Regions from separate parts of the Streptomyces sp. NPDC087420 genome, predicted to be linked through region 2. Evidence: riboswitches for the same ligand, from Rfam matches in the RefSeq annotation. Region 2 holds a riboswitch; each other region holds the start of a gene.
What was found. Region 2 has a riboswitch for thiamine pyrophosphate ahead of ACIO1C_RS28450 (thiamine ABC transporter substrate binding subunit). Riboswitches for the same ligand answer to the same signal wherever they lie in the genome.
Positions count from the first base shown of each region.

Region 1: another riboswitch for thiamine pyrophosphate. It lies ahead of thiC (phosphomethylpyrimidine synthase ThiC); the one in region 2 lies ahead of ACIO1C_RS28450 (thiamine ABC transporter substrate binding subunit).
Region 3: another riboswitch for thiamine pyrophosphate. It lies ahead of thiO (glycine oxidase ThiO); the one in region 2 lies ahead of ACIO1C_RS28450 (thiamine ABC transporter substrate binding subunit).

Region 1 covers NZ_JBIUXU010000002.1:251,135-261,546, reverse strand. Annotated here, with positions in the region: gene ACIO1C_RS04620 (IclR family transcriptional regulator) at 1-442, shown strand, start outside; gene ACIO1C_RS04615 (SsgA family sporulation/cell division regulator) at 542-976, shown strand; gene ACIO1C_RS04610 (YibE/F family protein) at 1,069-2,412, opposite strand; TPP riboswitch at 2,483-2,629, shown strand; gene thiC (phosphomethylpyrimidine synthase ThiC) at 2,622-4,466, shown strand; gene ACIO1C_RS04600 (hypothetical protein) at 4,539-5,372, opposite strand; gene ACIO1C_RS04595 (metallophosphoesterase) at 5,609-6,748, opposite strand; gene ACIO1C_RS04590 (LacI family DNA-binding transcriptional regulator) at 7,000-8,112, opposite strand; gene hisC (histidinol-phosphate transaminase) at 8,561-9,643, shown strand; gene ACIO1C_RS04580 (cytochrome ubiquinol oxidase subunit I) at 9,924-10,412, shown strand, end outside.
Region 2 covers NZ_JBIUXU010000014.1:184,010-194,421, reverse strand. Annotated here, with positions in the region: gene ACIO1C_RS28455 (ABC transporter permease) at 1-1,150, opposite strand, end outside; gene ACIO1C_RS28450 (thiamine ABC transporter substrate binding subunit) at 1,204-2,310, opposite strand; TPP riboswitch at 2,380-2,509, opposite strand; gene rlmN (23S rRNA (adenine(2503)-C(2))-methyltransferase RlmN) at 2,559-3,671, opposite strand; gene ACIO1C_RS28440 (phosphatidate cytidylyltransferase) at 3,841-4,911, opposite strand; gene frr (ribosome recycling factor) at 4,911-5,468, opposite strand; gene pyrH (UMP kinase) at 5,626-6,423, opposite strand; gene tsf (translation elongation factor Ts) at 6,579-7,433, opposite strand; gene rpsB (30S ribosomal protein S2) at 7,539-8,507, opposite strand; gene ACIO1C_RS28415 (peptidoglycan DD-metalloendopeptidase family protein) at 8,785-9,312, shown strand; gene ACIO1C_RS28410 (TetR/AcrR family transcriptional regulator) at 9,527-10,099, opposite strand; gene whiG (RNA polymerase sigma factor WhiG) at 10,161-10,412, opposite strand, start outside.
Region 3 covers NZ_JBIUXU010000004.1:227,626-238,037, forward strand. Annotated here, with positions in the region: gene ACIO1C_RS09630 (phytoene desaturase family protein) at 1-174, shown strand, start outside; gene ACIO1C_RS09635 (hypothetical protein) at 198-1,157, opposite strand; gene metF (methylenetetrahydrofolate reductase [NAD(P)H]) at 1,209-2,126, opposite strand; gene thiE (thiamine phosphate synthase) at 2,250-2,900, opposite strand; gene ACIO1C_RS09650 (Rv2175c family DNA-binding protein) at 2,992-3,357, opposite strand; gene ACIO1C_RS09655 (NAD(P)/FAD-dependent oxidoreductase) at 3,435-4,598, opposite strand; gene ACIO1C_RS09660 (hypothetical protein) at 4,665-5,024, opposite strand; TPP riboswitch at 5,075-5,186, shown strand; gene thiO (glycine oxidase ThiO) at 5,184-6,404, shown strand; gene thiS (sulfur carrier protein ThiS) at 6,401-6,631, shown strand; gene ACIO1C_RS09675 (thiazole synthase) at 6,634-7,431, shown strand; gene pknB (Stk1 family PASTA domain-containing Ser/Thr kinase) at 7,817-9,769, shown strand; gene ACIO1C_RS09685 (deoxyribonuclease IV) at 9,776-10,412, shown strand, end outside.

The DNA of each region.
Region 1 (10,412 bases), on a different contig from region 2:
CTACCACGAGGGTGAGATCGACCTCGTGTCCGTGGCCGACAGTCCGGCGCGGCCCGCTGTCGACGAGTGGGCCGACTTCCGCGAGACGGGCCATGCCCACGCGATCGGCCTGTGCCTGCTGAGCCAGCTCGACGACGCGTCGCGTGACGATCACCTCGACCGCCATCCGGTGAGCCCTCTCACGCCCCATTCCGTACGCGACCGGATCGCCCTGCTGGAGCGCCTGGGGTCGCTGGGGCGGATGGAACCGGTGGTGGAGCGGCAGGAGTACGCCGTCGGCACGGTCTGTGCCGCTCTGCCCATCACCGCCGGCACCACCGCCGCCGCGATGGCCATTTCCGTACCTTGTCATCGGGAGGATCAGCTGCTTCCCGCTGTCGAGCGGTTACGGAGAGAGATCGGATTTCTGCTGACCTCGGTCGACTTCTCTATCAGTATCTGAAAAATTACTCCTTGTGATCTGAGGGCCCTTCTAGGACGATGGCGTCAAGAGGGTCAGGGATCATTCCCAGCCACAGCTTCATCTACTCCGGAGTACATGATGCGCGAGTCGGTCCAGGCCGAGGTTTTGATGAGTTTCCTCGTTTCAGAGGAGCTCTCGTTCCGTATCCCGGTGGAACTGCACTACGAGATGGGGGATCCGTACGCGGTGCGGATGACCTTTCATCTGCCCGGCGACGCGCCCGTGACCTGGACTTTCGGCCGCGAGCTGCTGCTGGACGGCATCAACACGCCCAGTGGTGACGGTGATGTGCACATCTCGCCGACCGAGCCCGAGGACCTGTCGGACGTTCACATCCGGCTCCAGGTCGGTGAGGACCACGCGCTGTTCCGGGTGAGCGCCGCGCCGGTCGTGGCCTTCCTGGACCGTACGGACCGGCTGGTCCCGCTCGGCCAGGAGCGCACGCTCGGTGATTTCGAGGGCAACCTGGAGGAGGCGCTCGGCCGCATCCTGGCGGAGGAGAACGCGGGCTGAGGCGGCCTGGCGCGGTCGCCTCCTCGCGCGATCACTTCCTCACGCACGCGGTCATTCCGCACGCCGTCATTTCCTCATACAGGCCGGCGCCGTCACTTCCTGCGGCGGCGGCCCCTGCTGCCGTGCGGGCGCACCGCCGTGCCCTGCCCCGGCACCATGGGTGCCGTCTCCCGCCCGAGAGCCCCCGACCGGTCCGCGGACACCACCAGCGCCGCCAGGGCGGTGGTCACCGGCACGGACGCGACCAGGCCGATCGATCCGACCAGGGTCCGTACGATCTCCTCCGCCACCAGCTCGCTGTTGGCGACCGTTCCCACCCCGGACTGCGCGATGGAGAAGAGCAGCAGCAGCGGCAGCGCCGCTCCCGCGTAGGCCAGCACGAGCGTGTTGACCACGGACGCGATGTGGTCGCGGCCGATGCGGATTCCCGCCCGGTAGAGGGCGCGCGGTCCCATCGACGGATCCGCGGCGTGCAGTTCCCAGACCGCCGAGGTCTGGGTCACCGTCACGTCGTCGAGGACACCGAGCGAACCGATGATCACGCCGGCCAGCAGCAGACCGCTCATGTCGATGTGCGGATACAGCCCGTGGATCAGGCCGGTGCTGTCGTCGGTGTTGCCGGTCAGGCTCGCCCAGCCGATGAAGATCGAGCCCAGCAGTCCGATCAGCATCAGGGAGACCAGCGTGCCGATGACCGCGACCGAGGTTCTGGCCGTCAGGCCATGGCACATGTAGAGCGCGATGAGCATGATCGCGCTGGCTCCGACCACCGCGACGACCAGCGGGTTCGAGCCTTGCAGCACGGCGGGCAGGATGAAGAGCGTCAGCACTCCGAAGGAGACCGCGAGGGCGATCAGCGCCATGAGCCCGCGCAGCCGCCCCACCACGACCACCGCGAGGGCGAAGATCCCGGCGAGCAGGGCCATGGGGAGGTGGCGGTCGACATCGGTGACCGAGTACTGGAGGTCGTGGGGAGCGTCGGGCGCGTACGCCAGTACCACGCCCTGTTTCACGTGAAACTGCCGTGGCGCGTCCGGCTGGACGACCTCGATGAAGGTACGGCCCTTCTCCTTGCCGCTGGTGACCTCGACCGTGGCCTTCTTGCACTGCCCGGTCTCCGTCTGTTCCGCCTCCCGCCCCCCGGGTGTCGAGGTGTCGCCGGTCGACGGGATTTGGGAGGCGTTCACGTCCTTGCAGTCCACCGGCTGGAGCTTCACCACCTGGCCCTGCTCGGTCTGCCGGTCGAACCCGACCCCCGAGCGCTCATGGGCGGGCGCGCCGCCGGGCCACAGGACGACCAGGCCCACGACCACGGCCGCGGCGAACGGGATCAGCACCGCCGCGATGACTTTGCGGAGGTGCTGGGAGACCGGCTCGGCAGGCCCGTGGCTGTGCGTGTGGCCGTGCGTTTCGTGGCTCTGCTGGGATGAGGTCACCCGCAGATCATTGCAAGAAGCCGGAGGCCCTCTGTTCAGCACGCCGGTGGTGGGGCTAGCGTGGTCACACCTTTGCACACGCGGGAGCTCGGAGCACCGGGCTGAGAGGGCGTTGACTGTGTAGTCCCGGGGACATCCCCCTGGACTCCCATCGCTGCGCCGACCGCCGAACCTGTTACCGGGTAATGCCGGCGTAGGGAGTAGGTCTCATGACCGTTCAGGACGCACACACGCCTGCCTCGGAATCGGATTCCCCGGGCGAATCGGGGAATCCGGGCGGGGCCGTGGATCAGAACGGGACCGAGAGGTCCATCGGCTGGCACAAGGGATACGTCCAGGGCTCGCGCCCCGACCTCCAGGTGCCCGTCCGTCAGGTGCATCTCACCAACGGCAAGGACGTGACGCTGTACGACACGTCGGGGCCGTACACCGACCCCACGATCGAGACGGATGTCCGCCGCGGGCTCGCGCCGCTGCGGGAGAACTGGATCATCGGGCGCGGTGACACCGAGGAGTACGCGGGCCGCCCGGTCCGCCCCGAGGACGACGGGCTCAAGCACACCTCGCCGCGCGGGGGGCTGCGGAACCTCGACGCCGTGTTCCCGGGCCGGCCGCGCCAGCCCCGGCGGGGCCGGGACGGGCAGGCGGTGACGCAGCTCGCGTACGCACGCCGTGGCGATGTCACTCCGGAGATGGAGTACGTCGCGATCCGGGAGAACGTCGCGCCCGAGGTCGTCCGCGACGAGATCGCCGCGGGCCGGGCCGTACTGCCGGCGAACGTCAATCACCCGGAGATCGAGCCGATGATCATCGGCAAGCGGTTCCTGGTGAAGGTCAACGCCAACATCGGCAACTCCGCGGTCACCTCCTCCATCGAGGAGGAGGTGGACAAGATGACGTGGGCCACCAAGTGGGGCGCGGACACGGTCATGGACCTCTCGACCGGCCGCAACATCCACACCACCCGGGAGTGGGTGCTGCGCAACTCCCCCGTGCCCATCGGCACGGTGCCGCTCTACCAGGCGCTGGAGAAGGTCGACGGCAAGGCCGAGGAGCTGACCTGGGACATCTACAAGGACACCGTCATCGAGCAGGCCGAGCAGGGCGTCGACTACATGACGGTCCACGCCGGAGTGCTGCTGCGGTACGTGCCGCTGACCGCCCGCCGCAAGACCGGCATCGTCTCGCGCGGCGGCTCGATCATGGCGGCGTGGTGCCTGGCGCACCACAAGGAGTCGTTCCTGTACGAGAACTTCGAGGAGCTCTGCGACATCCTCGCCGCGTACGACGTGACGTACTCCCTCGGTGACGGCCTGCGGCCCGGGTCCATCGCGGACGCCAACGACGAGGCGCAGTTCGCCGAGCTGCGGACGCTGGGCGAGCTGAACACGATCGCCAAGCGCCACCACGTACAGACCATGATCGAGGGCCCCGGGCACGTCCCGATGCACAAGATCAAGGAGAACATCGACCTCCAGCAGGAGATCTGCGAGGAGGCGCCGTTCTACACGCTCGGCCCGCTGACGACCGATGTGGCGCCCGCGTACGACCACATCACCTCGGGCATCGGCGCGGCGATGATCGCCTGGTGGGGCACGGCGATGCTCTGCTACGTCACGCCCAAGGAGCACCTGGGACTGCCGAACCGCGACGACGTGAAGACGGGTGTGATCACCTACAAGATCGCGGCGCACGCGGCGGACCTCGCCAAGGGGCACGCGGGGGCGCAGGAGTGGGACGACGCGCTGTCGGACGCGCGGTTCGAGTTCCGGTGGGAGGACCAGTTCAACCTGGCCCTCGACCCGGACACGGCGCGCGCGTTCCACGACGAGACACTGCCGGCCGAGCCGGCGAAGACCGCGCATTTCTGCTCGATGTGCGGGCCGAAGTTCTGCTCGATGAAGATCTCGCAGGACATCAGGCGCCAGCACGGCGGTGACCTGGTGCCCGAGGAGATCGAAGCGGGCATGGTGGAGAAGTCGAAGGAGTTCGCGGCGGCCGGCAACCGGGTCTATCTGCCGCTGGCGGAGACGGGCGGCAGGTCGGCCGGCTGACCCGGCCGCCTCAGCGGAGGGGGGCCCGCCAGGCCACCAGTCCCGGCCGGCCCGCCTCCGCGAAACCCACCGCTATTCGGGCTGGTGTTCCGGGCCGCCGAAGTCGGGGCTGGTGAAGTCCGGGCTGCTGAACGTGGGGCGCTGGTGGGCCGCTGAGCCCTCGTCAGGGCTGGAGAAGCCGGGGTGGCTGTAGCCGATCTTGGGCAGGTGGCCCACCGTACGGGGCGGTGCCGGCGCCGCCCGGCCCGCGCTCGGGTCGGCGAGGGCCCTGCGCAGGAAGGGCAGGATGCCGCGCTCCAGGAGGGCGTGGCGCCAGGCCTCCCTGGCCCGTGCGACCTCGTCCGGCAGCTCCCCGCCGGACTCCTCGACGGCGGGGACCTGGGTGGCCCCGTTGCGTACGGCCGTGATGAGCAGGCCGACCGCCGCGCCCAGGATCCCGAGCACGGTGACCGCGCCGAAGAACCAGCCCACCGCGATCAGGGAGTTGGCGAAGGCGGGCGCCGGGGTCAGTGCCTTGAGGAGATAGCCGACGAGCAGGAAGATCAGCGCCGCGGTGCCGCCGAGGACGGGGACCAGGACGGTGATGACCGCCGCGAACCCCGCGCCCGCGCCGTCGTCCTCCTCGACCGTGGCCGGCTCTCTGACGGAGCCGTTCAGGGCCGGGGAGGAGACCGGGGAGCGGAACTCCTCGCGCATCTTGGCGTAGTGCTCGTACTCGGCGGCCGCGGCGGTGGCTATCTGGGTGGTGGCGTTGAGGGCCATCGTGCGCAACTGCTCGGCGTTCAGCCGCCGGCCCACGTCGGCCAGATCCGGGCGGTCGTGCGCGTTGCGCAGTGCGTCGTCGAGGATCCGCTCGAAATCCGCGCGATCCTCGCTCAGCAGGTGCGGAGCGCTGTTCATGTGCATCCCCCGATGCTCCGTAGGGCCGATTCGCCCGCGTGAACGGGCGGTTGGCAGAAACGGAAGGAGAGCCTGCTACGGATAAGCCGATGGTAGAGCTGTTTTGCCGCGGCGTGACAGGGGGTTTCCGGAAAACACCGGCTCCATGTCGATTCAGTTGTGCGGAGAAGCCCGGTCAGTGGTGCCGAGGAACCCGGGTCAGCCGCCCGGAAGAACCCGGTCAGTTGTGCGGTCGAAGCCGCTCAGTTGGCCAGCGGAAGCCGCACGACCAGCAGTTTCCCCGCCATGGTCACGCCGCCGTCCATGGCGATGGCCAGGCCGTCGGCGTACACGTGTGGCCCCTCCACCACGGGGCCGCCGCCCTCACCGTCCGAGGCGTCCTCGGTGCCGACCTCGCCCAGGAGGTAGGGAATGGGGCTGTGGCCATGGACGATGCGGTTTCCGCCGTACGTGGAAAGCAGTTCCTGGACGGCCTCGGGGCCGCCCTCGTCACGGAACGCGAAGCGTTTGGTGAGTTTGCGGAACACGTCCCAGCACTCGTCCGCGTCGTTGCGGGTGAGGATCTGGTGGACGGTGTCGTTGACGTCGTCGATGGACGAGCCGTAATCCAGGTAGGCCGTCGTGTCGGAGTGCATCAGCAGATGCCCGTCCTCCTCGACCACCGCGTCGAGCCGTGACATCCACTGGAGGTGGACGTCCTGGAGGCGCTCCATGTCGGTCTTCTGACCGCCGTTGAGGAGCCAGGCGGCCTGGAAGGTGGCCGTGCCCGCGCCGGAGTTGACGGGGGTGTCGCCGAACCGCTTGGCGCCCAGGAGCAGCAGTTCGTGATTGCCCATCAGGGCCTTGCAGTAGCCGCCCGCCGCCGCCGCTTCCGCGGAGAGCCGCATCACGAGGTCGATGACGCCGATGCCGTCGGGGCCGCGGTCGGTGAAGTCGCCGAGGAACCAGAGCCGGGCGTTGCCGGCCGACCAGTTGCCGGCGGAGTCGATGAGGCCCTGTTCGCCGAGGGCGGCGAGGAGTTCGTTCAGGTAGCCGTGCACGTCGCCGACGACGTAGAGCGGGCCGGGGCCGCCGGGCGCGGGGGCGCCGTCGGGCGCGAGGTGCAGCTGGACGGTCACTCCCTCCGGGCCGATCACCGGGAGGTCGCGCTCGGTCGGTGTGTAGCCGTCCGGGACCTCGTCGGCGGGGATCGCGTTGCCGGGATGCCCGGACGGGTTCGCGGCCTCGTGACCGTACCCCTGCCGCCCGGACTGTTCGGGATGCCCCGGTTGCCCGGACTGCACGGGAACCTGCGCGTACGGCGGTACGCGGAAGTCGCGCAACGTCGCCGTCCGCACCGCGGGTCCCTGACCGGCCCCCTGTGTCATCGACCCCTCCACCACCGTCGCGCCGCCGTACACCTCTCGGGCTCGCCCTCTCCGGTGGGCGTCTGCCCACCGGAGGTCAGGAAAGGTCCATGGTGTCGTGCGCCCATCATAGGAATCCCGCTCCTCCTCTGTGACGCACCAGGGGTGGTGAATCCGGTTCCACCTCAGGTTCGCCGGAGGTTTTCACGCCGATCACCCCAAATGTGAAAGGTCTGGGCCTTCGGCCGGGGTACGGAAGGGACCGGCCCGGCCCCGGCAGCGCTCCGTCAGTCCCCCGCCGGGGACCTGGGGGCGCTGACCGTGGTGCGGGGCGGGCGGCGCTGGGACGAGGTCCTGACGACCAGCTCCGTCGGTATCACCTGCTCGATCGGCGCGCCGGTGTTGATCCCTTCGATGGCGTCGATGAGGAGCTGGACGACGGCGGTGCCGATCCGGCGCGGTTTGAGCGAGAGGGTCGTGATGGGCGGTTCCGTCGTCGCGTACACGGTGGACTCGCTGCAGCACACCAGCAGCAGGTCCTCGGGGACGCGCAGCCCGTACCGCCGGGCGGCGGCGAGCAGATCGGTGCCGTTGGGGTCGAAGAGGCCGTAGACGGCGTCCGGGCGGTCGGGGCGGGCGAGGAGCCGGTCGGCGGCGACGGCCCCCGCGCACGGGTCGTGGGCCGGGTAGGACTCGTACACGGGGTCCTGGCCGACCCGCTCGCACCAGCTCAGGTACGCGGAGGTGGAGAGGCGGGTGTAGGTGTCGGTGGTGGTGCCGGTGAGCAGGCCGATCCGGCGGGCGCCCGCGTCGGCGAGGTGGTCGAGCAGGTCGAGGACGGCCGCCTCGTGGTCGTTGTCGACCCAGGCGGTGACGGGGAGGGTGCCCGCGGGCCGGCCGTCGGAGACGACGGGCAGGCCCTGGCGTACGAGTTCGGTGACGACCGGATCATGGTCGGAGGGGTCGATGACGACGGTGCCGTCGAGGGCGACGTTCGCCCAGACGTCGTGGCGTGAGGTGGCGGGGAGGATGACGAGGGCGTAGCCCCGGGCGAGCGCGGCGGAGGTGGCCGCTCTGGCCATCTCGGCGAAGTAGGCGAATTCGGTGAAGGTGAAAGGTTCATCCCCGTACGTCGTCACGGTCAGGCCGATGAGGCCCGATTTGCCGGTACGGAGGGTTCTGGCGGCGGCGGAAGGACGGTAGCCGAGGCGCTCGGCGACCTCTCGGACGTGGCTTCTCGTGGCGTCGGGTAAGCGTCCCTTGCCGTTGAGCGCGTCCGAGACAGTCGTGATGGAGACACCGGCTGCGGCTGCGACGTCCCGGATGCCCGCCCGACCCTGCCGGTTTCCCCGGCGGGTTGTGTCCGTCCGGCTCACCTGGTGTTTCCCTGCTGCTGTCATGGCCAGCCGATATTAGGGCGCGGGCGGGCGGTTGGGCCGGTCGCATATGCACCCCTCAGCAGGCACGTTTCTGCATGGTCAAAAGTGCCCAATGTCCTTGGATGAAGTGGGGTTTATCCGTCCGGGCTGTGGTCTGGCATGCATCGGACGGCATGTGCCTGTCGAAAGGTCCATGTTTCGAAGTTGTCTCAACTCACCTCTACGAGGGATGCGCGCCACGGCGCGGACCACGGGCGCGCGCCAGGGAGAAGTGCGCCCCCCGCTCGATGGCCTCTCGAGTGACGCGCGTCACCGAGGGGCGATGCCCTCCCGAGTGGCCCACGTCACCGAGGCCTTCGCAGGGGCCCCGAATCCTCCTATGGTGAGCAGTATTGAAAAGCGCGACACCCCTGACGCGACACCCGTGAACGGCCGAGGAGGACCTGCGGTGAGCAAGACGAGCCCTGCGGTGGGCGGCGGTACGGGACCCAGGCTCCGTGCCGAGCTGGACGGCATCCCGACGTACAAGCCGGGCAAGCCCGCCGCGGCCGGCGGCCCCGCCGCGTTCAAGCTGTCCTCCAACGAGAACCCGTACCCGCCGCTGCCCGGCGTGATGGAGCGGGTGATCGCCACCGCGGGGATCTTCCACCGCTACCCCGACCTGTCGTGCGCGGGCCTGACCGAGGAGCTGGCCGGCCGTTTCGCCGTTCCCCTGGAGCACGTGGCGACGGGCACCGGTTCGGTGGGGGTGGCCCAGCAGCTGGTCCAGGCCACCGCCGGCCCCGGTGACGAGGTCATCTACGCCTGGCGCTCCTTCGAGGCGTACCCGATCATCACCCAGATCTCGGGTGCGGCCTCGGTGAAGGTGCCGCTGACCGGCGCCGAGACGCACGACCTGGACGCCATGGCCGACGCGGTCACCGACCGGACGCGGCTGATCTTCGTCTGCAACCCCAACAACCCGACCGGCACGGTGGTGCGCAGGGCCGAGCTGGAACGGTTCCTCGACCGGGTGCCCGACGACGTCCTGGTGGTGCTGGACGAGGCGTACCGCGAGTTCATCCGCGACGCCGAGGTGCCGGACGGGGTGGACCTGTACCGGGAGCGCCCGAACGTGGCCGTGCTGCGCACCTTCTCGAAGGCGTACGGGCTGGCCGGTCTGCGGGTCGGTTTCGCGATAGCTCACGAGCCGGTGGCGGCGGCGCTGCGCAAGACCGCGGTGCCCTTCGGTGTGAGCCAGATCGCCCAGGACGCGGCGGTGGCCTCGCTGCGCGCCGAGGCCCAGCTGCTGGAGCGGGTCGAGGCGCTGGTCACCGAGCGGACGCGGGTGGCGGGCGGGCTGGCCGGGCAGGGCTGGACGGTGCCCGAGACCCAGGCGAACTTCGTCTGGCTGCGGCTCGGCGAGCGCACGCTCGACTTCGCGGCGGCCTGTGAGGCGGCCGGGGTGGTGGTCCGCCCCTTCGCGGGCGAGGGCGTACGGGTCACGATCGGTGAGACCGAGGCCAACGATCTCTTCCTCCAGGCGGCTGAGAAGTACCGCAAGGAGCTGTGACCGGCGGAAGAAGCGGATGAGGGCGGCCTCCCGAGGGGGCCGCCCTTCGGCGTTCCGGCAGGCGTTTTCGCCGGCGCTCCACGGGCCTTCCACGGGTGCTGGGCCGGTGTGCCTCGTTAGGGGGACCCCCCGAACGAAGGTCCGGATTGGCGTGCGCCATAATGCTTGTGAATGTGAACGCGTTCACAAGCGTGCCTCGTTTGCTCCGTTACGTACCGAATGCGGACCGGATCAAAGGGGCAAGCCGCCGCTTGACCACGGCGATGTAAGGAGTAACGACGTGGAACTCGCTCTGGCGCCGGAGACCCTGGCGCGATGGCAATTCGGCATCACCACCGTCTACCACTTCCTCTTCGTCCCGCTGACGATCTCGCTCGCCGCGCTCACCGCCGGGCTGCAGACCGCGTGGGTCCGCACGGAGAATCCGAAGTACCTCACGGCCACGAAGTTCTGGGGCAAGCTCTTCCTGATCAACATCGCGATGGGCGTTGTCACCGGCATCGTGCAGGAGTTCCAGTTCGGCATGAACTGGTCCGACTACTCGCGCTTCGTCGGTGACGTCTTCGGTGCCCCGCTCGCCTTCGAGGCCCTGATCGCCTTCTTCTTCGAGTCCACCTTCATCGGACTGTGGATCTTCGGCTGGGACAAGCTGCCCAAGAAGATCCATCTGGCCTGTATATGGATGGTCTCGATCGGCACGATCCTCTCCGCGTACTTCATCCTCGCCGCGAACTCCTGGATGCAGCACCCGGTCGGCTACCGGATCAAC
Region 2 (10,412 bases):
CGACGGTCACCGCGGAGACGCCCAGCGGAAGCATCAGCAGGGCGTCGAACCCGCGGACGAGCCGGCCCGCGCGCCGGGTCAGCGCGGCGGCGGCCAGCCCGCCCACGAGCAGCGCGATCGCCGTGGCGACCACCGCGTACTCCAGGGAGTTCCGCACGGCGTCCAGCGGCGGGACGAGGAAGGTGCCGCCCGACCCCACGGAGGTGAGCGCCCGGTAGAAGGCGAAGCCGTATCCGCCGGGGCCGTCGAAGGAGCGCTCGACCAGCACCCCGAGCGGGAGCAGGATCAGGACGAGGACCACACCGAGTACGCAGAGGAGCAGCGTCCACTGCCCCGGCCCCTTCGGGCGGCGCGCCGTCAGCGCGGGGTCGACCAGGCGCAGCGCGGTCTCCCGCCGCCGTACCGTCCAGGCGTGCACCGCCAGGATCGCGCCGACGGCGGCGAACTGGACGAGGGTCAGCACGGCGGCCGTGGGCAGGTCCAGGAGTTGCGCGGTCTGCCGGTAGATCTCCACCTCCAGCGTGGAGTAGGCGGGACCGCCGAGGATCTGCACGACACCGAAGGAGGTGAAGGTGAAGAGGAAGACCATGAGGGCGGCGGCCGCGACGGCGGGCCCGAGGGCGGGCAGGGTCACCCGCCACCACGCCGCGAGGCGGCTCGCGCCGAGCACTCGCGCGGCTTCCTCCTGGCGCGGGTCGAGCTGGGACCACAGGCCGCCGACGGTCCGTACGACCACCGCGTAGTTGAAGAAGACGTGCGCGAGGAGGATCGCCCAGACGGTCGTGTCGAGCCGGACGCCCCACAGTTCGTCGAGGAGTCCGCCGCGCCCGAGCAGGGCGAGGAAGGCCGTGCCGACGACGACGGTCGGCAGGACGAACGGCACGGTGACGACGGCCCGGAGCAGCTGTTTGCCGGGGAAGTCGAAGCGCGCGAAGACGTACGCGCCGGGCAGGGCGACGACCAGGGTGAGCGCCGTGGAGGCGAGGGCCTGCCAGGTGGTGAACCACAGGACGCCGAGGATGTCGGGGCGGCTCAGCACGTCACCGACGCGGCCGAACTGCCAGACCCCGCCGGTCCGCAGCCCCCGGCCCACGATCGCCGTGACGGGATAGGCGAAGAAGACCGCGAAGAACACGACGGGCAGGGCCATCAGGCCGAGCCGTACGGCATGTGCCCGTACGGCCCGGCGGTCCGGCTCGCGGGCTACTTCACTACGAGTGAGGTCCACGTCTGGATCCACTGCTCCCGGTTGGCGGCGATCTTGTCGGGCGCCACCGTCTCCGGCTGGTCGACGGTCGCGCCGAACTCGGTGAACAGCGGGGGCAGGGGGACGGCCTTGACCACGGGGTTCACGAACATGTTCAGCGGCATGTCCGCCTGGAACCGGCCGCTGATCAGGAAGTCCAGCAGCGCCTTGCCGCCGGCCTCGTTCTTCGCCCCGCCGAGCAGGCCCGCGAACTCGATCTGGCGGAAGCAGGTGCCGGTGGCGACGCCGGTGGGCGCGACCTTGGGCTGCGGCTCGGAGTACAGCACCTCGGCGGGCGGGCTGGAGGCGTACGAGACGACGAGCGGGCGGTCGCCGTTGGCCTTCTTGCCGCCGGCGGATCCGGAGAAGCTCTCGTTGTAGGCCTGCTCCCAGCTGTCCACGACCTGGACGCCGTTGGCCTTGAGCTTCTTCCAGTAGTCCTGCCAGCCGGAGTCGCCGGCGTGGGCGACCGTACCGAGCAGGAAGCCGAGGCCCGGCGAGGAGGTCGCCACGTTCTCGGTGACGAGCAGGTTCTTGTACTGCGGTTTGATCAGGTCGTCGAACGTCTGCGGCGGCGCGAGCTTCTTGTCCGCGAAGTACTTCTTGTCGTAGTTGACGCAGATGTCACCGGTGTCGATCGGGGTGACCCGGTTCTTCGCCGCGTCCAGCTGGGTGTCGGCGGCGACCCGGTCGAGTCCCTTCGCCTTGTACGGCGTGAACAGGCCGTTGTCGAGGGCGCGGGAGAGCAGGGTGTTGTCCACGCCGAAGAAGACGTCGCCCTGCGGGGAGCCCTTGGTGAGGATCTCCTTGTTGAGCGCCTCGCCGGCGTCCCCGCTCTTGAGGACCTTGACGGTGTAGCCCGTCTCCTTGGTGAACGCCTTGAGCACGGCGGGAGAGGCGTTGAACGAGTCGTGGCTGACGAGGGTGACGGTCTTGGACTTCGTCCCGCCGCCGTCGCCGGACGACCCCGTACTGTCGGACCCGCCGCAGGCGGCGAGGGTCGAGACCCCGAGCGCGGCGACGAGCGCGAGGGCCGCTGTTCTTCTGGCGTGCTTGGTACTCACTGGTTTTCCTCCTGGGGACTCCAGGAGAAGACGCGGCCCTGCCCGGAGTGTCCGGGCAGGGCGCAACAGCTTGAGTGATGTCCGAACTTCCTACCCAGAATGACCTGGGCAAGGTTCAGAGGGTCTGCGACCGGTGTCCGCTCGTGGAGCCGGATCCGTGTCGCACTCTCAGCGCTGTGGCGCTCCCCTGTCGGAATATGTGCCGTACGGAAAATCTGTTGTTCAGGACCAGATTACACAGCTGCCCCTCAGCGTTCGGTAGCGGCCAGCTGCCCGCACGCTCCGTCGATCTCCTGGCCGCGGGTGTCGCGTACGGTCACCGGCACGCCGTGCCGCGCGATCGCCTCCACGAAGGCCTTCTCGTCCTCGGGGCGCGACGCCGTCCACTTGGAGCCCGGGGTCGGGTTGAGGGGGATCAGGTTGACGTGCACCCGCTTGCCCTTGAGCAGCCGGCCCAGCCGGTCGCCCCGCCACGCCTGGTCGTTGATGTCCCGGATCATGGCGTACTCGATGGAGATCCGGCGGCCGGACTTCGCCGCGTACTCCCACGCCGCGTCCAGCACCTCCGGCACCTTCCAGCGGGTATTGACCGGTACGAGGGTGTCGCGCAGTTCGTCGTCCGGCGCGTGCAGCGAGACGGCGAGGCGGCACTTGAAGCCCTCGTCGGCGAAGCGCAGCATCGCCGGGACCAGGCCGACCGTCGAGACGGTGATCCCGCGCTGCGAGATGCCGAGGCCGTCGGGCTCGGGGTCGGTGAGCCGGCGGATCGCGCCGACCACCCGGTTGTAGTTGGCGAGCGGCTCGCCCATGCCCATGAAGACGATGTTCGAGAGCCGCGCGGGACCGCCGGGGACGTCGCCGTCGCGCAGGGCGCGCATGCCGTCGACGATCTGGTGCACGATCTCGGCGGTGGACAGGTTGCGGTCGAGGCCGGCCTGGCCGGTCGCGCAGAAGGGGCAGTTCATCCCGCAGCCCGCCTGGGACGAGATGCACATGGTGACCCGGTCCGGGTAGCGCATGAGCACGGACTCGACCAGCGTGCCGTCGTGGAGGCGCCACAGGGTCTTGCGGGTGGTGTCGTCGTCGCAGGAGATGTGCCGTACGACGGACATCAGGTCGGGCAGCAGCTCCGCCGCGAGCTTCTGCCGCGCCCCGGCGGGGATGTCGGTCCACTGCTCGGGGTCGTGCACGTAGCGCGCGAAGTAGTGCTGGGACAGCTGCTTGGCGCGGAAGGGCTTCTCGCCTATCGCGGCGACGGCCTCACGGCGCTCGGCGGGCGTGAGGTCGGCGAGGTGCCGCGGCGGCTTCTTGGCTCCGCGGGGCGCGACAAAAGTGAGTTCTCCGGGGGTCGGCGGGGCCATGAACGCAAGTCTCCTCGGTGCGGCGAGGCCCGATCCCCGGTGCCACGGGGAAGAGCGGCACCACGTTGCCGGTGCCGGGAGACCTCACGGGATCAGCCCCGCGCGGGCGCGGGGACCAAAAGGGCTCGCCACCGGTGAGTGGCGAGCCCTTCAAGAGTACCGGTGCGGCTCACCCCGAGCCGACGAAGATCACCAACAGCAGCCAGACCACCGGCGCGGTGGGCAGCAGGGAGTCGAGCCGGTCCATGATGCCGCCGTGGCCCGGCAGCAGCGTCCCCATGTCCTTGATGCCGAGATCGCGCTTGATCATGGATTCGCCCAGGTCACCGAGGGTGGCGCTGGCGGCGACCGCGATGCCGAGCAGCAGACCCTGCCACCAGACGCCGTCATCGATCATGAACTGCATGGAGAGCGCGCCCGCGACCATCGCGAAGACGACCGCGCCGAGCAGCCCTTCCCGCGTCTTCCCGGGGCTGATGCGCGGCGCGAGCTTGTGGGTGCCGAAGCGCCAGCCGACGGCGTACGCGCCGGTGTCGCTGACCACCGTCAGCAGCAGGAACATCAGCACCCGCCGGGCGCCGTCGTCCGCGGTGAGCATCAGCGCGACGAAGGTGGCCAGGAACGGGACGTAGAACGCGGCGAACACCCCGGCCGTGACGTCCCGCAGATACCCCTCGGGCTCCTCGGTCATCCGCCACACCAGGACGGCGAGCGCGGTCAGGGCCATCGCGACCCAGGCACCCTCGACCCCGCGCACGTACCCGGCGACGACCATCGCGGCGCCGCCGACGGCCAGCGGTACGAGAGGGGCCTTGATGCCCTTCTTCTCGTGGAGGCGGGAGGTCAGCTCCCACAGCCCGACCACGACGGCGACCGCGACCACTCCGACAAAGGCGGCCTTGACGATGAAGAGCGAGGCCGCGACCACCACACCGAGCCCGACGCCGACCCCTATGGCCGCACGCAGGTCACGGCCCGCCCGCTTCTTCGGCGGGGGTGGCGGGGGCGCGGACATGGGCTCCTGAGGGATCTGGTCACGGAACAGGGGGCCGCCCGGCCGAGCCGCCCCCCGGTCGTTGTCCTGGCCCCCGCCGTGGGCGGGTCCGTCGGGCACGATGGGCATGGGCCGAGTCTGCTGTGCGGCAGGCTCATCGTAGGCGGGACCCGCCGGGCCGGCCCCCTGGTCGGGCTGTCCCCAGAGGTCGGCGGTCGGCGGGGAGCCCCAGGAAGAGTCGTTCATCAGACTTCGAGCAGCTCGGCTTCCTTGTGCTTGAGCAGCTCGTCCACCTGCGACACGTACTTCGCGGTGGTGTCGTCGAGCTCCTTCTCGGCGCGGCGGCCCTCGTCCTCGCCGACCTCGCCGTCCTTCACGAGCTTCTCGATCGTCTCCTTGGCCTTGCGGCGCACGGCGCGGATCGAGACCTTCGAGTCCTCGGCCTTGGTCCTGGCGACCTTGATGTACTCCTTGCGGCGCTCCTGGGTCAGGTCGGGGAAGACCACCCGGATGATATTGCCGTCGTTGCTCGGGTTGACGCCGAGGTCGGAGTCGCGGATCGCCTGCTCGATGTTGCGCAGCGCGGTCTTGTCGAACGGCGTCACGACGGCCATGCGCGGCTCGGGTACGGAGAACGACGCCAGCTGGTTGATCGGGGTCGTCGCACCGTAGTAGTCCGCCACGATCTTGTTGAACATCGCCGGGTGCGCCCGCCCTGTGCGGATCGCGGCGAAGTCGTCTTTGGCGACCAGGACGGCCTTCTCCATCTTCTCCTCGGCCTCGAGGAGGGTCTCTTCGATCACCACTTGCTCCTGCGTGTCTTGAACGGGCCGGGCCTGCTACCGGTCCTGGCGGATCCTGCGTCGCGTCCTGCCCTGCACGGTGTCCGACCGTCAGGGCTTTGTCCATCCCCGTGCGGGGCCGTACGGATCAAGTGTCCCGCGGGGTTTCCCGCGCGACTCAGCTCCGGGTGCCCTGGTCGCTCACGAGCGTGCCGATCTTCTCACCCTTGACCGCGCGCGCGATATTGCCCTCGGTCAGCAATTCGAAGACGAGGATCGGCAGTTTGTTGTCCTGGCACAGCGTGATCGCGGTCATGTCGGCGACCCGGAGGTCCTTGGCGATGACCTCGCTGTACTCCAGCGCGTCGAACTTGACCGCGCTGGGGTTGGTCTTGGGGTCGGAGTCGTAGACCCCGTCCACCCCGTTCTTGCCCATCAGCAGCGCCTCGGCGTCGATCTCCAGGGCGCGCTGGGCGGCGGTGGTGTCGGTGGAGAAGTACGGCATGCCCATGCCCGCACCGAAGATCACGACGCGGCCCTTCTCCAGGTGCCGTACGGCGCGCAGCGGGATGTACGGCTCCGCGACCTGGCCCATGGTGATGGCCGTCTGGACGCGGGAGTCGATGCCCTCCTTCTCCAGGAAGTCCTGGAGGGCCAGGCAGTTCATGACCGTACCGAGCATGCCCATGTAGTCGGAGCGTGCCCGGTCCATGCCGCGCTGCTGGAGTTCGGCGCCGCGGAAGAAGTTTCCGCCGCCGAGGACGATCGCGATCTGGGCGCCGTCCCGCACGACGGCCGCGATCTCACGGGCGATGGCGTGTACGACGTCGGGGTCGACGCCGAGCCCGCCCCCGCCGGCGAACGCCTCACCGGACAGCTTGAGCATGAAGCGGCCGGCGCCCTTGGCCGGGTCGCCGCTGCCCCCTGTGTGGTCCTTGCCGTCGGCAGACTGGGTGGCGTCCGCGCCCTTGTTCATGGGGATCTCCTCGTACATACGACGAAGGCCATTGCCGGTGGGGGTGTGTCCCGTGCGGCAATGGCCTCCTCGTCAGATCTGCGGTCGTCCGTCGCGTTCGCGTGTGACGACTCCGTAAGACCCTAGCGGGGTCCTGCGTCGAACGCGGTACGGACTCAGATGCCGACCTTGATGCGCGAGAAGCGCTTCAGGGTGACACCGGCCTCGTCCAGGACCTTCTGGACCGACTTCTTGTTGTCCTTCGCGAACGCCTGCTCCAGGACGACGACGTCCTTGAAGAAGCCGTTGACGCGACCCTGGACGATCTTCGGCAGGGCGGCCTCGGGCTTGCCCTCCTCGCGGGAGGTGGCCTCGGCGACGCGGCGCTCGTTCTCGACGACGTCGGCGGGGACGTCCTCACGGGTGAGGTAGGTCGGCGCGAAGGCGGCGATGTGCTGCGCGACGTCCTTGGCGGCCGTGGCGGCCGCCTCGTCCGACGCGGAGCCCTTGTCCAGCTCGACCAGGACGCCGACCTGCGGCGGGAGGTCGGGCATGGTGCGGTGCATGTACGCGGCCACGTAACCGCCGGTGAACTGCGCGAAGCGGTCCAGGACGATCTTCTCGCCGAGGTTGGCGTTGGCCTCGTCGACGTACGCCTGAACGGTCTTGCCGGCCTCGATCTCGGAGGCGAGCAGGGCGCTCAGGTCAGCCGGGCGGGACGAGGCGACGAAGGCGGCGAGCGTGTTGGCGACGGTGATGAACTTGTCGCTCTTCGCGACGAAGTCCGTCTCGCACTTGAGCTCGACCAGCACGCCGGACGTCTTGTCCTCGGAGATGAGGGAGACGACGGCGCCGTTCTCGGCCGAACGGCCTTCGCGCTTGGCGACGCCCTTCTGCCCCTTCACGCGGAGCAGCTCGACGGCCTTGTCCACGTTGCCGTCGGCCTCGTCCAGGGCCTTCTTGCAGTCCATCATGCCGGCGCCGGTGAGCTCGCGGAGCTTCTTGACGTCAGCGGCGGTGTAGTTCGCCATGTCTGTGAATCTCTCTCGGAAGTCGAAGATCTACGGGTGGACGGCGGGGAGCCGGCGCCGGGGTACGGCACCAGCTCCCGCTGTCAGCAACCGAACCGGTGAAGGTCAGGCCTGCTCGTTGTCCGCAGCCGGGGCAGCAGCCTCGGGCTCGGCCGGGGTGGCGGCCTCGTCGACCTGCTCGGCGTCGGCGACCTTCTCCGTCTCGGCGGAGGTCTGGACGTCGGCGTCGGCGTCGGCCTCAACGGCGACGGCAGCGACGGCCGCCTCGTCGGCGGGCTTCTCCGCGTCGTCCTTCTTCTCGCCCTCGAGGAGGTCGCGCTCCCACTCGGCGAGGGGCTCGCCGGCGGCCTTCTCGCCCGGCTTCGAGTCACCGGTGGCCACGCCGGAACGGGCGATGAGGCCCTCGGCGACGGCGTCGGCGATCACGCGGGTGAGCAGCGTGACGGAGCGGATCGCGTCGTCGTTGCCGGGGATCTTGTAGTCGACCTCGTCGGGGTCGCAGTTGGTGTCGAGGATCGCGACGACCGGGATGTGGAGCTTGCGCGCCTCACCGACGGCGATGTGCTCCTTCTTGGTGTCCACGATCCAGACGGCGCTGGGCACCTTCTGCATCTCGCGGATACCGCCGAGGGTCTTCTCCAGCTTGGCCTTCTCGCGGGAGAGGACGAGCAGCTCCTTCTTCGTGAGGCCGGAGGCCGCCACGTCGTCGAAGTCGATCTGCTCAAGCTCCTTGAGACGCTGGAGGCGCTTGTAGACGGTGGAGAAGTTGGTCAGCATGCCGCCGAGCCAGCGCTGATTGACGTAGGGCATGCCCACGCGCGTCGCCTGCTCGGCGATCGCTTCCTGCGCCTGCTTCTTGGTGCCGACGAACATGACGGAGCCGCCGTGGGCGACGGTCTCCTTGACGAACTCGTAGGCGCGGTCGATGTACGACAGCGACTGGAGCAGGTCGATGATGTAGATGCCGTTGCGCTCCGTGAAGATGAATCGCTTCATCTTCGGGTTCCAACGACGGGTCTGGTGACCGAAGTGGACGCCGCTTTCCAGCAGCTCCCGCATCGTGACGACGGCCATGGCCGTACTCCTAGAGGCTCTCGGTTGTCGCACCCGCCGGACGACGGATGCGCCTGACGCCCCGACGCGCTGTGCCACGGAGGACCGAGTAGCGCGGCCGGCGGCTCGAAGAGGCCGCTGGCGGGGCGTGCGAAGTCGACCCGGTGACCCGGATCGCCACATGAAGTGTACGGGACCCGCGCACTGCCGAGTGACGGCGATATCCACAACGGGGCCGCCGTCCACAGATCCGGACCATGATCAGCGGGAGTCGCCGTGTGCGGGCCAGTCTGGGCCCATGTTCCCCACGCTTCTGCTGACGCTGACCCTGCTCCTCCCGCTCACGCCCGCCCGGGCGGCGGCGCCCGCCCTGCCGCGGCCCGGCGCGGTCTGGCCGGTGACCCCGGCGTCCGTCCTGCGGGCCTGGGACCCACCCGCGTCGGTGTACGGCCCCGGCCACCGGGGGGTGGACCTGGCGGCGGCCCCCGGTTCGGCGGTACGGGCCGCGGCGGCGGGCCGGGTCCTCTACGCGGGGCGGGTGGCGGGCCGGGGAGTCGTGTCGATCACCCTGGCGGACACGGGCGACCCGCCTCTCCGCATCACCTACGAACCGGTGGATCCCTTGGTGGCGAAGGGCGACGAGGTGGCGGCGGGCGAGACGGTGGGGAGGCGGGCGGGGGCGTCGCACTGCGCGCGGGGGTGTGTTCACTGGGGCCTGCGCCGGGGTGACGTCTACCTGAATCCGGTGTCACTGCTCCCACGGTCCGAACTGACCCGCCCTCCGCCACGCCTCCTCCCGACGTTCGGTGTCCCCGTCCCCGGGTGACCGCGTGGCGGTCATGCTTGTCCTCAATCGCCGGACGGGCTTGATTTTGCCCACTGCGGGCCGGTTCTTCGACTGCGGGTCGTTGCCGGGGGCCGCGCCAAAACAACCCGGCCCACCCCGGCCTTTCAAGCCCGTCCGGCGATTGAGGACGCAGTAACCCGCACCCGCGCACCGCGCAGGGGCACCATCAAGCCCGTCCGGCGATTGAGGACAATCAGTGAGCCGCGCCCGACGCGGGGCCGCGGACGCCCCCCAGGGCCACCCCCACCGCCACCTCCGCGACCTCCAACAGCGCCTCGCCCAGTTCAATGCGGCGGACCGCCGCGTCCACCACGCCCTGGACGAGCATCGCGGTGAGCCGGGGCCGCTCGTGGCCCAGTTCCGACAGCGCCTCGACGATCATCGCGACCAGGCCCCCGTGCGCCGCGCGGATCTGTTCCCGGGCGCCCGCGTCCAGCTCGCTCGCGGAGATCGCGACGACCGCGCGGTGACGACGGTCCCCGACCAGCGCGAGCTGCGTCCGTACGTACGCCTCGACCTTCGCCTCCGGCGACCCCGCCCCGGCCATCGCCGCCTCGACCTCCGCCGCCCAGACCGGGAAGTCGACGGTGCACAGCTCCTCGACCACGGCCGCGCGGGAGCGGAAGTACTCGTAGACGGAGGACCTGGCGAGGCCCGTGCGTTCGGCGAGGGAGGGGAAGGTCAGCGCGTCCGTACCGCCTTCCGACAGGAGGGAGCGTGCGGCGTCCAGCAGGGCGCCTCGCTGCATCGTCCGGTGCTCGGCCACGGAGGCCGCTCGAATCCTGGGCACGGTTCCACTCTACGGATCCCGCGGCGCCCGCCTCGCGTCAGCGGCCGACGTCGGCCAGCTTCGCCCGCAGTTGCAGGACGGACTTGGTGTGGATCTGGCTGACCCGGCTCTCGGTGACACCGAGGACGTTGCCGATCTCGGCGAGCGTGAGCCCCTCGTAGTAGTAGAGCGTGACCACCGTCTTCTCCCGGTCGGGGAGCGTGTTGATCGCGCGGGCGAGCAGCCGCCGCAGCTCGCGCCCCTCGGCGACCTCCACCGGATTGTCGGCGGCGGTGTCCTCCAGGGTGTC
Region 3 (10,412 bases), on a different contig from region 2:
CTGGCGGGGGCGGACGGGCACTTCCTGTACCCGGCGAACAGCACGGTGCCGGCCGGGCTCCACCGGGCGGGCGGCTGGGCGCATCCCGGGGGCGGCCTCGCTCACGCGGGGATGTCCGGCGCGCTGGTCGCCGGGCTGATCGTGGAGGGAGCGGACTTCCGCGGCTCGCGGTAGCCGGTCAGCACCGGTGCAGCCGGTCAGTACCGGTACTGCTGCTCGTTGTTGTTGTAGCCGGGGTCGTAGCCGTACTCGTGCGGCTGTTCCTGCGGCATCGGCGGGACCTGGTGGTCGCCCTCGCGCTGCTGCGGGACCCAGACCCCGCCGGGCGGGGTGTCGGCGCTGTACGGCTGCTGGGCGGTGTAGGGGTCCACGTACTGCTGCTGGCCGCCGTAGTTGTCGTACGCGCCGGGCTGCCCGCCGCCGTCGGCCGTGCCGATGTACGGGTCGGAGTAGGCCGCGTACGGCTGGTCGGTGCCGTAGCCGTACTGCGCGTAGGCGTCCTGGCCGGCGCCCTGCCCGCCGACACCCTGCCCGACGCCCTGGCCGGTGTCCTGCGCCGCGTAGACGTCCTGGCCGGTGCCGTACGCGTTCTGGTCGGCGTACGGGTCCTGCGCCGCGTACGGCTGCTCGGGCGCGGCCTGCCCGTACCCGGCGAAGGCGTCGAACGCCTCGCCGTACGGGTTCTGCTGAGCCTGGTCGTCCTTGTAGACGCCGTACTGCCCGGTGTCGTCGGGGAGCGGCTGCGGTTCGTACACCGCCCCCATCGTCGCCGTCATCGCGGCGTCCATCGGCACGTCCATCGCGGGCACGGCCATGGCCGGTTCGTACTCCAGGTCCGAGACCTGGAGCGTGGGCTCCTGCTCGCCCCGGCCGACCGCCTTGCGCCGGCGGCTGGCTCCCGGGCTGCCGCCCAGCGCCCAGCCCGTCGAGAAGCCGCGGCGGAAGGAGAGCGTCACGTACGCCTGCCCGACGGCGAAGGCGATCGCGCCGAGCGCGATGACGAAGACGGACGGCATCAGGACACCCAGCACGACACCCATGAACCCGGTGAAGGCGAGCAGTCGCCAGCGCAGCCGCGCCTTGTACTGGAGCAGCACCTCACCCAGGAGCCACAGCGCCACGATTCCGAATGCGATGTAGAGGACCGTCCAGCCCATGCCCGCCCCTCTCCTGCGGCCACCACCCCGGGACAGGGCGGCTGCGGCCGGTCACGACTGCTCGCGCAGTCCGAGATTCTCGTAGATTTCGAGCGTCGCCGTGGAGTTGTTGAGTGTAATGAAGTGCAGTCCGGGGACACCCTCGGCGAGCAGTCCCGCGCAGAACTCCGTCGCGAACTCGATGCCAATGGAGCGTACAGCGGCCGGATCGTCCTTGACGGCGAGGATCCGCTCTTTCAGCGCCGACGGGACGGCCGCGGTGCTGAGCTGGGGCAGCCGCTCCAGCATCCGCACGCTCGTGACCGGCATGATCTCCGGAATGATCGGAGTTGCGCAACCGGCGGACTCGACCCGGTCACGAAGGTGGAGATATCCGTCAGGTTCGAAGAACATCTGCGTGATCGCGTAGTCGGCACCGGCCCGGCACTTGTCCACGAAGTGGCGGATGTCCGTGTCCCAGTCGGACGACCGCGGGTGCATCTCGGGGAAGGCCGCGACTCCGACGCAGAAGTCTCCCGACTCCTTGATCAGGCGCACCAGTTCCGCCGCGTACCGCACGCCCTGCGGGTGCTTGACCCACTCACCCATGGGGTCGCCGGGCGGATCGCCCCGTACGGCGAGGATGTTGCGGATCCCTGCGTCGGCGTACTGCCCGATCATGTTGCGCAGTTCGGCGACGGACTGGCCGACGGCCGTCAGGTGGGCGACCGGGGTGAGGGTGGTGTCGGCGGCGATCTGCTCGGTGGCCTTCACCGTGCCGGCCCGGGTGGAGCCGCCCGCGCCGTACGTCACCGACACGAAGCTGGGGGCCACCGCCTCGACCCGGCGCAGCGCGTTCCAGAGGTTCCGCTCGCCCTTCTCGGTCTTGGGCGCCCAGAACTCGAACGAATAGGTGGTCTCGCCCGCGGCGAGCAGATCACGCACGGTCGGTGCGTGATCTGTTCTGGTCGAAGATGTACCGAAGGCCATACGTGCAGGTTATCGAGGGTGTGGCGGTCTCCCAAGCGAATGGGGGGCATTTGACCGGTTTACCGGTCCCCGGTCCCACGCCTCGGACACCCCGGGAGGCCGCTCGCGGGGACGAGCCGCCGGTCAGCGGGACCGCTCACGCACCCGCTTCGCGAGCGCGGCCGTCGCCGCCGCCGGGTCGTCGGCCTCCGTGATCGCCCGTACGACGACCACCCGGCGGGCGCCCGCGTCCAGCACCTGGTCGAGGTTGCCCGCGTCGATGCCGCCGATCGCGAACCAGGGGCGGTCGGTGGCCAGGCCGGCCGTGTACCGCACGAGGCCGAGCCCGGGCGCGTGGCGGCCCGGCTTGGTCGGGGTGGGCCAGCACGGACCCGTACAGAAGTAGTCCACCCCCGGCTCCGCCACCGCCGCGTCGACCTCCGCCTCGGCGTGGGTGGACCTGCCGATCAGCGGCGTCTCGCCGAGGACGGCCCGGGCGGCCGGGACCGGGAGGTCCCCCTGCCCCAGGTGCAGCACGTCGGAGCCGATGGCGTGCGCCACGTCGGCGCGGTCGTTCACCGCCAGCAGGACGCCGTGGCGCCGGCAGGCCTCGGCGAAGACCTGGAGGTGGTCCAGCTCCTCGGCCGCCTCCATGCCCTTGTCGCGCAGCTGCACGATGTCCACGCCGGACGCCAGCACGGCGTCGAGGAACTCGGGAAGGTCCCCCTGTTTCCTGCGGGCGTCCATGCAGAGGTACAGCCGGGCGTCGGACAGCGCGGCGCGTTCTGTGGGCATGAAGGATCCCCCCGTCGGTTCCGCGGTGGACGGCGGTACGGGCCCGCGCGGGCGGTGCCGTACCGCCGCACGCCGCGTGCGGTGATGTGGTTCAGACGGCGAGCGCCTGGGCCCGGCGCTTCACCTCCGTGCCGCGATTCTCGCTGAGCGCCTGCGCGGGCGTGCCCGGCAGGGTGGGGTCGGAGGTGAAGAGCCACTCCAGCATCTCTTCGTCGGTCCAGCCGTCGTCCCTCAGGAGCGTCAGGGTCCCGGCGAGACCCTTGACGACCTTGCCGCCGTCGATGAAGGCGGCGGGCACCTGGAGCGCGCGGTTCTCCCCGCGGCGGACGGCGATCAGCTGGCCTTCCTTCACCAGCTGCCGCACCCGCGTCACCTCGATATCGAACAATTTGGCGATATCGGGCAGGTGGAGCCAGGCAGGGACGAGAGCATCGATCTTTGCGTCAATCTCGGTCACGAGGACAAGCGTGCCATCCCGGACGGCCTCACGGTAGCCAGGACCACCCGCCCGAGGGGACGCGGCATGTCCGCCCCTCAAACAACCGCCTTCTTCAAGGGGACCGTGGGGTCCGCCACCCGGTGGGGGTCCAGGTGGGCGGGGGTTTCCAGCAGTTTTCTCGCCTGGGCCAGGTCCCGGGGGCGGCCCACCGCCAGCAGGGCCACCAGCACGCCCTCCCGCAGCCACGCCACCGACCACGCAGCCTCCGCCGGGTCGCCGCGCCACACCAGGGTGTCGGCGGACGCGTGGTGGCCCGCGTACTGCACGAACCGGCCGAACTGCTCCGACCAGAAGTACGGCACCGGGTCGTAGACGCCCTCGGTCTCGCCGATGATCCGGGCGGCGACGGTACGGGGCCCCTGGAGCGCGTTGTCCCAGTGGTGGACGAGGAGCCGCGCGCCGTACCGGGCCGAGGGGAAGGACGCGCAGTCGCCCACCGCGTACACGCCGGGCAGCGACGTCCTCAGTCGTTCGTCCGCGGTGACGGAACCGTCCGGGCCCAGCTCCATGCCCGAGCCCGCCAGCCAGCCCGTCGCGGGCCGCGCCCCGATGCCCACGACCACCGCGCCCGCCGGCAGCCGCCGGCCGTCCGCGAGGACCACCGCGCCGGGCTCGACGGACGCCACGCGCGCGTGCGTCAGCAGTTCGGCGCCGCTCTCCGCGTACCACCCGGCCATCGGCGCGGCCACCTCCGCCGGGAAAATCCCCGCCAACGGCCGGTCCGCCGCCTCCACGACCGTCACCGCGCACCCCGCCTCCCGCGCCGCCGTCGCGAACTCCGCGCCGATCCAGCCCGCGCCCACGACCACGACCGCGTCCTGCCGCGCCAGCACGGGCCGCAGCCGCTCGGCGTCGTCCAGCGTGCGCAGCAGATGGACGCCGGGGACGTCCTCCGTACCTGGCAGCCTGACCGGCTCCGCGCCGGTCGCGACGACCAGCACGTCGTACGGCACAGGACCGTCCGGCGTGTCGATTTCCCGTACGTCCGGCCGCAGCCCGGTCACGGGGAGCCCGAGCCGCAGCTCGACGGAGAGCGCGGAGAAGTCGATGTCGAAGGACGACCCGTCCGCCTGGCCGAGCAGGACCGCCTTGGAGAGCGGCGGCCGGTCGTACGGCGGATGCGGCTCCGCGCCGATCAGCGTGATCCGGTCGCGGAAGCCGCCCTCGCGCAGGGCGACCGCGGTCTGCACCCCCGCCATCCCGGCCCCGACGATGACGACGTTCCGCTCTTCCGGATGTCTCCGCTGCTCGCTCACCCGATCACCTTAGAGAACCGACGGGACGTCAGTCGGCAGCTGCTCCACCACACTCGTCCCGCTGCCCTCCCGCGACTCCCACTCCCACGTCTCCTCCAGCCGGACCCTGCCGTCCGGCAGGTCCACCACCAGGGAGACGCAGTGCCCGGAGGACGTCCCGCCGTCCCGCTTGAGCTGTACGTACCGGAAGTCGAGCCGGTCCCCCTCACGGGTCCCGACCAGATACCCCCGCTCCACGTCACCGCCCTCGTAGGCGGCCCAGATCCGGCCGCCCCGCTCGCCGTACGTGAAGCGCGTGCGGGTACCCACCTGACCCGGCGCCTGGTCGGCGACGGGGGCCAGGACAAGACCGTCCAGCGAACGGGCCACGGTGATTGCTCCCTTACCGGGCGGGGGACAGGGCGTTAGTCTGGCCGGTGACACTACCTCGCGGGAGCCCGGACGCACCGGGCTGAGAGGGAGGCTGACGGCCTCCGACCGTACGAACCTGATCCGGGTCATGCCGGCGAAGGGAGGGGCTGGACGCCCATGCAGTCGTCTCATACGGGTCAGCACCCCGAAACCGTCCATTCCGACGTCTCCACCGTCTCCCACACCTCCGACGTCCTGGTCGTCGGAGGCGGCATCATCGGCCTGGTCACGGCCTGGCGGGCCGCGCAGCGCGGCCTGCGTACCGCAGTCGCCGACCCCGAGCCGGGCGGCGGGGCCGCGCAGGTCGCGGCGGGCATGCTCGCGGCCGTCACCGAACTCCACTACGGCGAGGAGACGCTGCTCGGGCTCAACCTCGCCTCCGCCGCGCGCTACCCCGCCTTCGTCGCCGAACTGGAAGCGGCGAGCGGCCAGGACACCGGCTACCGCGCGTGCGGCACGCTCGCCGTGGCCCTCGACGCCGACGACCGCGCGCACCTGCGCGAACTGCACGGCTTCCAGCAGCGTTCCGGGCTCTCCTCGGAGTGGCTCTCCGGACGCGAGTGCCGGCGGCTGGAGCCGATGCTCGCGCCCGGCGTACGCGGGGGCCTGCGGGTCGACGGCGACCACCAGATCGATCCCCGCCGGCTCGCGGCGGCGCTCGTGACGGCCTGCGAACGGGCCGGGGTGGTCTTCCACCGCTCGTTCGCGAACCGTCTTACGGTTGTACGGGACCGGGCGGCCGGCGTCGTCCTGGCCGACGGCCGTGCGCTCTCCGCGGACCAGACCGTCCTGGCGGGCGGGAGCCTCAGCGGGAGGCTGGCGGGTCTGCCGACCGATGTCATACCGCCGGTACGGCCCGTCAAGGGCCAGGTGCTGCGGCTCACGGTGCCCCGGCCGTACGCGCCGTTCCTTTCCAGGTCCGTACGGGCCGTCGTACGCGGCAGCCACGTCTACCTCGTGCCGCGCGAGAACGGCGAACTCGTCGTCGGCGCGACCAGCGAGGAGCAGGGCTGGGACACCACGGTCACGGCGGGCGGGGTGTACGAACTGCTCCGCGACGCGCACGAGTTGGTGCCGGGCATCACCGAACTGCCCTTCACCGAGGCACGCGCCGGACTGCGACCGGGCTCGCCCGACAACGCGCCCCTGCTCGGGCCCACCGCCCTCCCCGGCCTCCACCTGGCCACCGGCCACTTCCGCAACGGGGTCCTCCTCACCCCCGTCACCGGGGACGCGATGGCCGACGTGCTGACCACCGGCGAACTCCCCGAGGTCGCGCGCCCCTTCACCCCCCGCCGCTTCTCCCCCGCCCCGGTACGTCAGGAGCAGCTCGCATGACCGACACCGTGAACGTCTCCGTGACCCTCTCCATCTCCGTGAACGGCGAGCCGCGCGCGATCGGCGCGGGCACCACGCTCGACGTGCTGGTCGCGACGCTGACCCCCGCGCCCTCGGGTGTCGCCGCGGCCCTCAACGAGACGGTCGTCCCGCGCTCCCGCTGGTCCGGCACCCTCCTGGGCGACGGCGACCGCGTGGAAGTCCTCACCGCCGTCCAGGGAGGCTGACCATGGCCGACGACCGGCTTGTCATCGGCGACACCGTCTTCGACTCCCGCCTGATCATGGGTACGGGGGGTGCGCCGAGCCTCGACGTCCTGCGCAGGTCCCTGATCGCGTCGGGCACCGAACTCACCACCGTCGCGATGCGGCGCCTCGACCCCACCGTGCAGGGGTCCGTGCTGTCCGTCCTCGAATCCCTGGGGATCCGGGCCCTGCCCAACACGGCGGGGTGCTTCACCGCCGGGGAGGCGGTCCTGACCGCGCGGCTCGCCCGCGAGGCTCTGGGCACGGACTGGATCAAGCTGGAGGTCGTCGCGGACGAGCGCACGCTGCTGCCCGACCCGATCGAGCTGCTCGACGCGGCGGAGACGCTGGTAGACGACGGCTTCACGGTCCTGCCGTACACGAACGACGACCCCGTGCTGGCCCGCAAGCTGGAGGACGTGGGCTGCGCGGCGATCATGCCGTTGGGGTCGCCCATCGGGTCCGGCCTGGGCATCCGCAACCCGCACAACTTCCAGCTGATCGTGGAACACGCGAGCGTCCCGGTGATCCTGGACGCGGGCGCGGGCACGGCGTCCGACGCTTCGCTGGCGATGGAGCTGGGGTGTGCGGCGGTGATGCTCGCGTCTGCGGTGACGCGGGCGCGGGAGCCGGAGCTGATGGCTTCCGCGATGCGGTACGCGGTGGCGGGGGGGCGGTTGGCGTTCCGGGCGGGCCGGATCCCCCGCCGGCGCTTCGCCCGGGCGTCCTCGCCCTCGGAGGGCGTCGCCACGCTCGACCCGGAGCGCCCGGCGTTCACGTAGACGTCGCGCCCGGCGGGCGGCGCGGCCTACTGATGTCCTCAAACGCCGGACGGGCTTAAAGACCCGGGGTGGGCCAGGTTGTTTTGGCGCGGGCCTGGAAGGGGGACGGGCAGGGGTCGTGTCCGGAACGTAGAGCGTGTTTTGTGTCGCATGGCGAACGTTGACCAATACAAGGTGCTGAACGCGACGTAAAACATGCAGTGCAGGACACGACCCCTGCCCGGCCCCCGGCAACAACCCGCGCACAAAAAGCCGGCCCGCAGCGGGCACAATCAAGCCCGTCCGGCGATTGAGGACAAAAGCGCGACCGCGTCGCGCGTCACAGGTGCGCTGCAAGAGACCGCGTCCCCGGCCGCCCCGCCACCCCGGCTCGTACACTCGCACCGTGGATACGACCCTTCAGGACCCCCTCGTCGGCCACCTGCTCGACGGCCGGTACCGCGTCGACGCGCGCATCGCGGTGGGCGGTATGGCCACCGTCTACCGCGCCCTCGACACCCGCCTCGACCGGGTCCTGGCCCTCAAGGTGATGCACCCGGCGCTCGCCGGAGACGTCGCCTTCGTGGAGCGGTTCATCCGCGAGGCCAAGTCCGTCGCCCGCCTCGCGCACCCCAACGTCGTCGCCGTCTTCGACCAGGGCGCCCAGGGCGCGTACGTCTATCTCGCGATGGAGTACGTCGAGGGCTGCACCCTGCGCGACGTCCTGCGCGAGCGCGGCGCGCTCCAGCCGCGGGCCGCGCTGGACATCCTGGAGCCCGTGCTCGCCGCGCTCGGCGCCGCCCACCGCGCCGGGTTCGTGCACCGGGACATGAAGCCGGAGAACGTCCTCATAGGGGACGACGGCCGCGTCAAGGTCGCGGACTTCGGGCTCGTACGGGTCCTGGGCGACGTCACCAACACCACGGGCACGGTCCTCGGCACGGTGTCGTACCTGGCGCCCGAGCAGATCGAGCACGGCACCTCCGACACCCGTGTCGACGTGTACGCCTGCGGGGTCGTCCTCCACGAGATGCTGACCGGCGGCAAGCCGCACGCCGGCGACACCCCCGCCCAGGTGCTGTACCTGCACCTCAACGAGGACGTGCCCGCCCCGTCCACCGCCGTGCCGGGCCTCGCCGCCGAGCTGGACGGGATCGTCGCGGCGGCCACGGCCCGTGACCCCGACCTCCGCCCGTACGACGCCGTCGCGCTGCTCGCCCTGGCCCGGGAGGCCCGCTCCCGGCTGAGCGACGCCCAGCTGGACGCCGTACCGCCGAAGGCCAAGCCCGTCCCGGCGGGCGGGGCGGAGGGGCGTACGGCGGTGATCCCGCGCGTCCTGCCCGCCGAGGAGCCCTCGCGAGACAGGGACAGGCGGCGGAAGCCCGACGGAGTCCACCGCACCAGCCGCCTGGAGATGGCACCCCCGGACCTCCCCCACCCGGCACCCCGCCGCACCACCCGCACCACCCCCCCGCCCCGCCGGGGCATCATCGCCGCGATCGTCGCCGTGCTGCTCATCCTGGGCGTCGGCACAGGCGTCTGGTACATCAATTCCGGCCAGTTCACCCGCGTCCCCTCCCTGCTCGGGCAGACCGAGCAGGAGGCGAAGAAGCGGCTGGCCGACGCCGGCCTGGACGTGAACGTCGGGAACGACTTCAGCGACACCTTCGAGCGCGGCACGGTCATGGGCAGCGACCCGGACTCCCGCGCACGGGTCCGCGGCGGCGGTCCCGTGACCATCGTCGTCTCGCGCGGCCCGAAGATCGTGAAGGTCCCCGGCCTGGAGGGCTCGACGCTCGCCGAGGCGAGGCGGGTGCTCAAGCAGGCCGGGCTGGCCGCCGGTGTGGTGACCCGGTCCTTCGACGACAACGTCGAGCAGGGCGCCGTGATCCGTACGGACCCCGCCTCCGGGGACGAGGTGCGGCCCGACTCGGGGATCAGGCTCGTCGTGAGCAAGGGCAGCCCCGTCGAGGTGGAGGACGTGACGGGCGAGACAGAAGAGGACGCCACCGCCCGGCTCACGGACGCGGGACTCAAGGTCCGGATCGCCCCCGCGCGCGTGAACTCCCCGGAGGACGCCGGTTCCGTCGCCCGGCAGTCCGTCGCGGAGGGCGCCGAGCTGGCCCGGGGCGACACGGTCACGCTGACGCTCTCCAAGGGTCCGCGGGAAGTGGCGGTGCCCGACGTCACGGGCCAGAAGGTCGACGAGGCCAAGAACGCCCTGGAGGACGCGGGCTTCGAGGTCAGCGTGGACCGGAGCTTCCCGTTCCTGGACGACACCGTCTCCGAGCAGTCCGTCGGGGGCGGCGGCACCGCCCCCGAGGGCAGCACGATCACCATCAAGACCAAGGGACTCTGAACACACATGCGCAACCCTGTCGGCGGCCACGTACCGGTGGCCGGCGGCCTCGCCACGACCGGTCTGGCCTACGCCCGCGAGCTGGGCGCGGAGACCGTCCAGGTCTTCGCGGCCAATCCGCGCGGCTGGGCGACCCCGCCCGGGAACCCGGCGCAGGACGAGCGGTTCCGCGCCGAGTGCGCCGCCGGGGAGATCCCCGCCTACGTCCATGCCCCGTACCTGATCAACTTCGGCTCGCACACCGAGGCGACGGCCGACAGGTCCGTGGACTCACTGCGCCACAGCCTGCGCCGGGCGCGGGAGATCGGCGCGCTGGGGGTGGTCGTGCACACCGGCTCCGCGACCGGCGGCCGCACCCGCGAGGTGGCGCTGGCGCAGGTACGGGAGCGGATGCTGCCGCTGCTCGACGAGCTGACCGAGGACGACGACCCGTTCCTGCTGCTGGAGTCGACCGCCGGCCAGGGGTTCTCGCTCTGCTCCAGGACGTGGGACTTCGGCCCGTACTTCGAGGCGCTGGACTCCCACCCCAAGCTGGGGATCTGCCTGGACACCTGCCACATCTTCGCGGCGGGCCACGATCTCACGGGGCCGCACGGGATGCACCAGACCCTGGACCTGCTGGTGGAGACGGTCGGCACGGGGC